DNA from 2 places in the Lactobacillus sp. PV012 genome. Region 2 is predicted to be linked to the other one. Evidence: riboswitches for the same ligand, from Rfam matches in the RefSeq annotation. Region 2 holds a riboswitch; the other holds the start of a gene.
The links. Region 2 has a riboswitch for lysine ahead of FP433_RS00855 (ABC transporter permease subunit). Riboswitches for the same ligand answer to the same signal wherever they lie in the genome.
Positions count from the first base shown of each region.

Region 1: another riboswitch for lysine. It lies ahead of lysA (diaminopimelate decarboxylase); the one in region 2 lies ahead of FP433_RS00855 (ABC transporter permease subunit).

Region 1 is NZ_CP041983.1:590,452-594,736, forward strand. It holds gene dapF (diaminopimelate epimerase) at 1-842, opposite strand, end outside; gene FP433_RS02990 (aspartate kinase) at 854-2,209, opposite strand; lysine riboswitch at 2,369-2,538, shown strand; gene lysA (diaminopimelate decarboxylase) at 2,642-3,952, shown strand; gene dapD (2,3,4,5-tetrahydropyridine-2,6-dicarboxylate N-acetyltransferase) at 3,968-4,285, shown strand, end outside.
Region 2 is NZ_CP041983.1:184,472-188,756, forward strand. It holds gene FP433_RS00855 (ABC transporter permease subunit) at 1-849, opposite strand, end outside; lysine riboswitch at 947-1,123, opposite strand; gene FP433_RS00860 (DNA-3-methyladenine glycosylase) at 1,160-1,792, opposite strand; gene FP433_RS00865 (DUF488 domain-containing protein) at 1,846-2,220, shown strand; gene FP433_RS00870 (TerC family protein) at 2,204-2,983, opposite strand; gene FP433_RS00875 (hypothetical protein) at 3,148-3,624, shown strand; gene cls (cardiolipin synthase) at 3,655-4,285, opposite strand, start outside.

The DNA of each region.
Region 1 (4,285 bases), 410 kb from region 2:
TCAATCCAATAGCGGTGGTGTAGTGCATCATAGTGTGGAATAGTTTTCACGAAACCACCAGGGTTGTAGACAGTAATTGTCTGCTCTAATTCTCCAGCTTCAGGATGAGTCAAAGCTAGGGCGAGGGAGGTGGCAGACATCCCTGTACCGCAGGCATTAGTAAAACCAACGCCGCGCTCGAAAGTCCGTACAAAAATTTTATTTTTATCAATTATTTGAGCAAAATTAACATTTACTCCATCTGGATAATAGGGGTTATCACCATTGAGGTAGCTTCCTACTCCGCCTAAAATGTTACTTTCAATCTGCTCTTGACTCATAAAACTAATCAAATGAGGATTTGGCACAGCTAGACTAGTAAATTTAAGTCCAGGATAAATTTCAGGAACAAAATCATTGATAAGGCGTTCTCTACCTAAATTTTTAAACGGTAAGCTGGCAGCGTTAAAACTAACTGGTGAAATTTCAACTGCAAAAGCTGGGACGTTATGAGCAAAATCCTCAAATTTCCTTACGTTTAGGTCAGCTTTCATTGTTTGAACTTTAAATTCAGTTTGACCAGTTTTTTCATGTAAATAACGTGCTACTGTCCGCAGACCATTTCCACACATTGACGCTTCACTTCCATCAGCGTTAATTACACGCATTTGTGCTAGGGCATCAGAACTAGCTTTATCTACGACTAATAAACCATCGCTACCATGAAGTAAGCCAGTTTTGTGATTGGTTAAAGCAAGAGCAAGTTCTTTTAACTCCTTGTCATTTAACTTTTGGCTTAAAGTTTCTTGATCTAATATGAAAAATTGATTTTGGGATCCATGTACTTTTATTAATTCAACCATTTTTCCGCTCCTTAATTAAAAAAATTGTGGTAGATAGTTTGGACTGCTTCTTCAGCATCTTCTTTTTTGGTACCAATCATTAAAGAAATTTGGGAAGAACCTTTATTAATCATGCGTGGATAAATATGCTTTTTGGCAAGATTATGAAGAATTTGAGCACTAATTTGAGGTTGATGCTTCATTCCTTCTCCAACAACCATTAAAATTGCATAATCATCAATCCATTCTAAATGATCAGGATTGACAGTTGCTTGAATTTCATTACATAGTTGGTCAATAAGTTGATCGTTTAAAAAATTTCGATTAAAGACAATCGTAATATCATCAATTCCAGAAGGCATATGTTCATAAGAAATATTATGTTTTGAAAGAATTTGTAAAATCCGTAAGGTAAAACCAGCTTCTTTATTAAGTAAATACTTATGTAAATAAAGAGCAGAGAAATGTTTTTGACTCACAACACCAGTAATTGTTTGCTCTGGCTTAAAATCTTTTTCAGGTACGATCATGGTTCCTGGATTATCAGGCTCATTAGTATTTTTAACATTGATTTTAATTCCGCCCTCAATTGCTGGAATTAAAGCTTCATCATGAAATACGGAGAAGCCAGCATAAGAAAGTTCTCGTAATTCACGATAAGTCATTTTTTTAATAGATTGTGGGTGAGGAATTAGATTAGGATTAGCAGAGAAAATTCCGTTAACATCAGTAAAGTTTTCATAAAGATCTGCATTAAAGCCTCTAGCTAAAATAGCCCCAGTAATATCTGAACCGCCACGAGAAAAAGTAGCAATATTTCCAGAGGGGGTAATTCCAAAAAATCCGGGAAAAACAATATATTCATTAGGAGTTAAATGAATTTTTTCTAAATTAGTATAAGTTTCCGGGCTAACTAAAGCATCATTGGGTTCGCCAGTTACAATTAAACCAGCTTCTTTTGGATCAAGGAAGCGTGCTTTAAGACCATTTTTTTGTAATATTTTGGCAATTAGCATCGCATTTAATCTTTCACCGTGCGCTTTAAAGTTTGCCATTAAATATTCTTCATTTGGGTAGACTTTGGTTGGTAGTGAAAGTAAATATTGCTTGATTTCTGTTAGGTCTGCATCAGCTAAATTAAAGTAGTGAGCTATTTCCTGATAACGGGAAAATATCTTTCTTTGAATTTCAGTTAGATCATCTTTTCTTAAAGTTAAATTAGCATATTTAATTAATAAATCAGTTACTTTGATATCATCACTTGATCTTTTGCCAGGAGCTGAGACAACGATTACTTGTCTTTGAGGATCACTTTTAATAATATTTAAAGCTTGATCAATCTTAGAGCCACTTGCTAAAGAGCTTCCTCCAAACTTAATTACTTTCATTTGCATTTCCTTCTTTCATAAATGGATAGATGAATTAATTATGTTAAAATTAAACTTTTAAATTAACTGAATTTTAACATAGATTAATATATCTGCAAGAATAATTAAAAAAAGTGGTAAACTACTTGATTGTTAATTAATAAAAGTATAGAATCTAAGTAAATCGAAGAGGTGCAACTGACAAGAGTACTAGTTATGAGCTGGGCAGAAGTTTTGACTAACTAGGAAAGGGGAAGTTGCCGAAGCAGATAAAAGCCAACTTATCTGCTGGGTCGTAGTTGAAGAAGCTGCGAACTGTCGCGAAAGATTCGCGGAGCGCTGTCGATCAATTTGATTAATGATTTTTAGTTAATCCTTTGTTTGCACCCTCTGCAAGCAAAGGATTTTTGTTTTTCCAAGCGCTTCTACCGCAAAGATGATAGGAGAATTAAAATGAATTTACAAGTTAACAAAAATGATGTCAATGCAGAAAATCATTTAATGATTGGTGGTGTAGACACACTCGCCTTAGCACACAAGTATGGCACACCATTGGTTGTTTATGATGTAAGTAAGATTCGTAACCAAATCCGTGCTTTTAAGAAAGTATTTGATCAAGAAAAAGTAAACTATGCAGTTAGCTATGCTAGTAAAGCCTTTGCGGCAAAAGCAATTTATGAAGTGGTTGATCAAGAAGGCGCTTATGCGGATGTAGTTTCAGCTGGAGAACTTTATACAGCCTACCAAGCAGGATTTCCAATGGAGAAACTTAGTTTTCATGGGAACAATAAATCCCGTTTTGAACTTGAGATGGCAGTAGAGCATGGCGTTGGGAAAATCATAATTGATAATTTTCATGAAATTGAACTTTTAAGTGATATTTTGGCAGAAAAGAATAGCAAAATAGATGTAATGTTAAGAATCACGCCAGGAATTTCTGCTCATACTCATGAATATGACCAAACAGGTCAAGAAGACAGTAAATTTGGTTTTGATTTAAAATCAGGCCAAGCCGAAGAAGCTCTAGTAAAAGTATTAAATAATCCTCGAATGAATATGCTAGGCATTCATGCTCATATTGGTTCCCAAATCTTTGAAGTAGAAGGATTTAAAATGGCTGCCCGTAAGTTAGTAGAGGTCGCAAAGCAATGGTACGAAAAATACCATTATGAAACGCAGATTTTGAATGTAGGTGGGGGATTTGGAATTAGATATGTAGAAAATGATCATCCCTTGGCACCAGAAGAATTTGTAAAAGTAATTGTTCAAACTATTAAACAAGAAACTGAAAAGGCTGATTTGAAGATGCCAGAAATTAATATTGAACCTGGTCGTTCAATTGTTGGACCAGCTGCAATCAATCTTTATACAGTTGGTAGCAGTAAAAAAGTTTCTGGTTATCAACCTTATATTACTGTTGATGGAGGGATGGGAGATAATATTCGTCCAGCTTTATATCAAGCAGATTATGATACAGTATTAGCAAATAATCCTTTTAAAGAAGTTACCCAAGAAGTTAGAATTGCGGGTAAATATTGTGAATCAGGTGATCTTTTAGCAAGTAACCAACCATTACCGGATGTAAAAGCAGGGGATATCTTAGCTATGTTAAATACAGGAGCTTATGGATACTCGATGGCTTCAAATTATAATCGTAATCCTCGACCAGCAGTAGTCTTTGTAGAAAATGGTCAGGATAAATTAGTAGTAAAAAGAGAAAGCTTAGCCGACTTAGTTCACTTAGATGAATCATATATAAATTAGTGGAGGAATTGACTTATGGCAGAACTAAATGCAGAAGAAATCATTAATTTTATTGGTAACGCACCAAAGAAGACACCTATTAAAGTTTATTTAAAAGGAAATTTAGATAAAGTAGAATTTCCAAAGGATATTCAAAATTTCACTGAAAGTCATAGCGGAACAATTTTTGGAGAATGGGAAGTAGTAAAAAAATTTTTAAAAGATAACCAAGATTTAATTACTGATTATCATATAGAAAATGTTGCTCGTAATTCCGCTGTTCCTTTACTTAATTTAAAAGAAATTGATGCTCGAATTGAACCAGGTGCTTTAATTCGTGATCAAGTAGTAATT
Region 2 (4,285 bases):
TTCCTTCTTGGAGTTTGCTTGAGGTTGTTCTTTGACAGCAGTAGCCATTAATTGGTCACGCTTTTTTTGAGAAATGCCTGCTAATACTTGATTTACTTCATTTAAAAGCTTGGTGTTACCTTTTTTAACACCAATACTTGTAATTGAGTCATTCTTATCAATGTTAAAGCCAGACATTTTATTTAAATTAACCGCAACAATATTTGGATTAACTGTTTTGTAAGATTGATATTCAATATCTTCAGCTACATATCCATCAATAGTACCAGATTGGAGACTTTGACGCATAGCAGAGAAACTACGCATAGCAGGTTCACGTTTTGCACCTTTTAATTGCTTAATTAAGTCATAGTGCAAGGTACCCTGTTGGGCAGTAATCTTTGCATTTTTAAAATCTTTTAAACTAGTGGCTTTGGCATATTTACTGTCTTTGTTAGTAATAACCACAAAAGTACTTTTACGGTAAGGCTCAGAGAAGTTAATCGCTTTTCTTCTAGCAGCTGTAGGGGTCATTCCAGCAATAATTAAGTCAATCTTGCCAGATGTTAAAGCAGGTAACAATCCATCCCATTCAGTTTTTTCAACAACTACTTTACGATGGAGTTTTTTACCAATAATTTTAGCAATTTGAACATCGTAACCATTAGCGTATTGCTTAGAGCCGTCAATTGGAACAGCTCCATTTTCATCGGTAGTTTGTGTCCAGTTGTATGGTGGGTAATTTGCTTCCATTCCGATTTTTAGAACCGGATTAGCAGCTTGTACTTTTTGATGACTAGTATTTAAACCAATCACCAAAGTTAAAACTAAAGCTAGAAAGGCTGATAGCCATTTTAATTTTGACTTCACTTTGAAAATCCTCCAAAAATTAAGCCAACACAATAAAAGCATAATAAAACCTCGCTGTTACAAAACAACGAGGTGAAAAATCATCAGTATTTAAACCAAATCAGATAGCGCTCCCTGAAGCTAAGCCAGGACAGTCTACAAGATATTCTCTTGTAGCCCAACTAATTATTAACACGACTCAATAACTAATTTCGGCAAATATCCTAAAAGAAATCTTCTTTGCTAGTCGTGAGCTCTTAAATCTTTCGTGATATTTGCAACCTCTATTGTATTGGAGATTATTTAACTGTGCCAAATAATAACGGATTTTTTAACTTTTGTCAAATCCATGGGAAGTTTTGATTTCTTTTTTCTTAATATCTGAGATAAAAGGATTACCTGCAACGATATAACGTAACTTTTTATTAGCCCATTCAGGATCAGATTGATTAATACCAACTCGGGGTAAAGCGAGGATTTTTTCAATGGGACGCTTAGAGGTTAGATCAATAGTAAAAGGAGATTCTTCTAAGGAAGCAAGATCCCACTTACGGCTATGGATGCCAAAAGCCTGCATTAATTTTCCTGGGCCATTAGTGACTAAGGCACCATTTTTGCCATTACGATTTTTAATCATTGTTGTAAGTCCAGCAGTTGGTTCAATTGCTCGTACTAAAACTCCTTGGGGATTATCCTTTTCTTGGGTAGCTACATCAAAGAAAAAATATTGGCGTTGGGAATAAATATATAGATGTCCTCCTGGACAATATAAGCCTTCATTTGCTTGACTGCGTCTGCCATTATATGAATGGGCAGCGCGATCTTTGGGCCCTAGGTAGGCTTCAGTTTCAACTATTGTGCCAGCTAAAGTTTCTTGGCCATTATCAAAAGAAAGAGTACGACCTAGTAGGTCTTGAGCAATTTCTTCGGTTGGACGATTGGTAAAAAACTCACTATAATTCAAAGTAAACAGTCCTTTCAATACTGAGATGATTAGATTAATTAATGGAAAGAAAAATGAGTGAAATTAAAGTAGTTAGAATTTATGATAAAAATCAGCCAAGCGGTTATCGAATTTTGGTAGATCGACTTTGGCCTCGAGGAATGAGCAAAGTGCGGGCAAAATTAGATTTATGGGATAAGGAAATTGCCCCTAGCAGTGAATTGCGTAAGTGGTTCAATCATCAAGATGAACGTTGGGAAGAGTTTTATAAAAAGTATAAATTAGAGTTAAAGAAAAATCCCCACTTTCAGGAATTTACTGAACTTGTAACTGAAAAATTAGCAGCTGGGGATGTTCTTTTCTTATATGGTGCAAAAAATCTTAAGCATAATCAAGCAATTGCTTTGAAAAAAATAATACTAGAAAATAAGGTTAATGATGACGATTAGCTGGACGCAAGTAGTGAAAAATAATTGTTCCACCCACTGTTGAAAAAACGATTAGCGCAAAGATGCTATCTGGGACTTTAAAATTAAGTGGGGGAAGGGAAACCAAAAGCTTAAGGGCAATAATTGTAATTAAAAGATAGGCCATGGTTTGGAGTTCAGGAATAATTTTCATTAATTTAATAATGATTTCTGCGACACCACGCATGCATAAGATTCCAATCATTCCTCCAATTAAAACAACCACAGGATTATTAGACATTGCTAAAGCCGCTAAAACAGAATCAATTGAAAAAACAATATCCATTGATTCAATTGAAATCACAGTTCGCCAGAAAAGTGATAAGTGATGTTTATGTTTGCCACTTGCAAGTAATTTCTCTTTTTCCTTTTTTTCAAGAGCTGCTTCTTTTTGGGCGGTTTCTTTAGGATGTTTAAGTTCATAAAAATATTTATAAACTAAATATAGAAGGTAAAGGCCTCCAAGTAATTTAATTTCCCAAAAGTGGATTAAATATGTTCCCACACCAATAACGATAAAGCGGAAAAGATAAGCACCCCAAAGGCCATAAATAAGGGACTTTCTTTGCTGCTCTTCATTAGGAAGTGCTTGAGTTTGAGCAGCAAGGACAACCGCATTATCTACTGAAAGAAGACATTCCATTAAAATTAAAGTTAAAATCATTAGCCAGTCGCGTCCACTGGTTAGGACATGAGCCCAGTTATTTCCATCAAAAAAAGGCTGATAGAGATGTAAAATTTGCATTTTGGTGTCCTTTCTTTAATTAGTACAGAAATAATTTTAGAGCAAGTTGTTCCTTGACTCAATCTGAAATTAAAGAATTTTCTTAAAAGTAGAAGATCTTTCTAAAGAAAAAAGCTGTAAATTGTTGTAAGATTATTGATAAAGAAAATGTCTAAGGAGTTTCTATGAACGAATTTTATATACTTTGTGATCTTGCTGTAATTGTTTATACGATCTATAGCTGGTACTGGCAAGCGATGATTGAAACCAGGGCAAAATATCGTTATTCAGGTATTGTCTGGGTAATAATTATTTTAATTATCGGTTATAGCTTTAATTATTTTGCTCAACCAACTTTGATTACTAATGTATTTATAGCAGCGATTATTACGATGAGTGTAATTGATGGCTTTTCGGGTTTTGCAAAAAAAAGATTAGTAACAGCTGGCTATTTTAAACGTACTTTAAAGTATAGTGAGATTGCTCAAATTACTTTAATTAGTGTACCAACAATTGGGAAACCAAGTGTAATGGCAATTTTTCAAACTAAAACGCGCCAAGCATATTCCCTTCGCTTTAATAAGGGAGTTGAAGAAATTATTGGTATTTTGCGTCATTATGTAGAACCAGGAACTAGAATTGAAGTAAGGCAAATAATGTAAAAACATCCCTCTTGAAAAAGGGATGTTTTTTCATAGGATTGGACTTAATAAACGAGAAAATGCTTGTTTAAAGCGTAACCAACGAGACCAGCTTGCAGTAATGGCAGGAGTAAGCTGAGTGCAAATTTGACTGTCTTTAATAAAGATTTCTTTTAATTTACGAGTAACGCTGCGATTGTAAAAAAATGCATCACATTCAAAGTTGAGAGTGTATGAACGAAAATCTTGGTTCATTGAACCGACTGCACAAAATTTATTATCAACCATAACGGTCTTAGCATGGATAAAACCATTATTGTAAATGTAAATTTTAACTCCCTCATTCATTAAAAATCTTGCATACCACTGAGTAGCGCGGTAAATAAAGGGATGGTCTGGCATGCTGGGAATCATAATCCGAACGTCTACTCCAGAGTGAGCGGCAGTAACCCAGGTCGCAATCATGGGATCGTCTGGAATTAGGTAAGGTGTCTGAATCCAAAGTGTTTTTTTAGCCATTAACATCATTTTCATCATGCCGTTACGCAAGTAAGGAAGCGAGCGATCGGGCCCATCGCTAATGATTTGAGTAGCTACATCTTTTTCAGAAAATTTATTCTCTTTAATTGGAGGAAAAAGCTTAGGAGAAAATTTGATAAGATTTTTATCATCTTTGACTGAT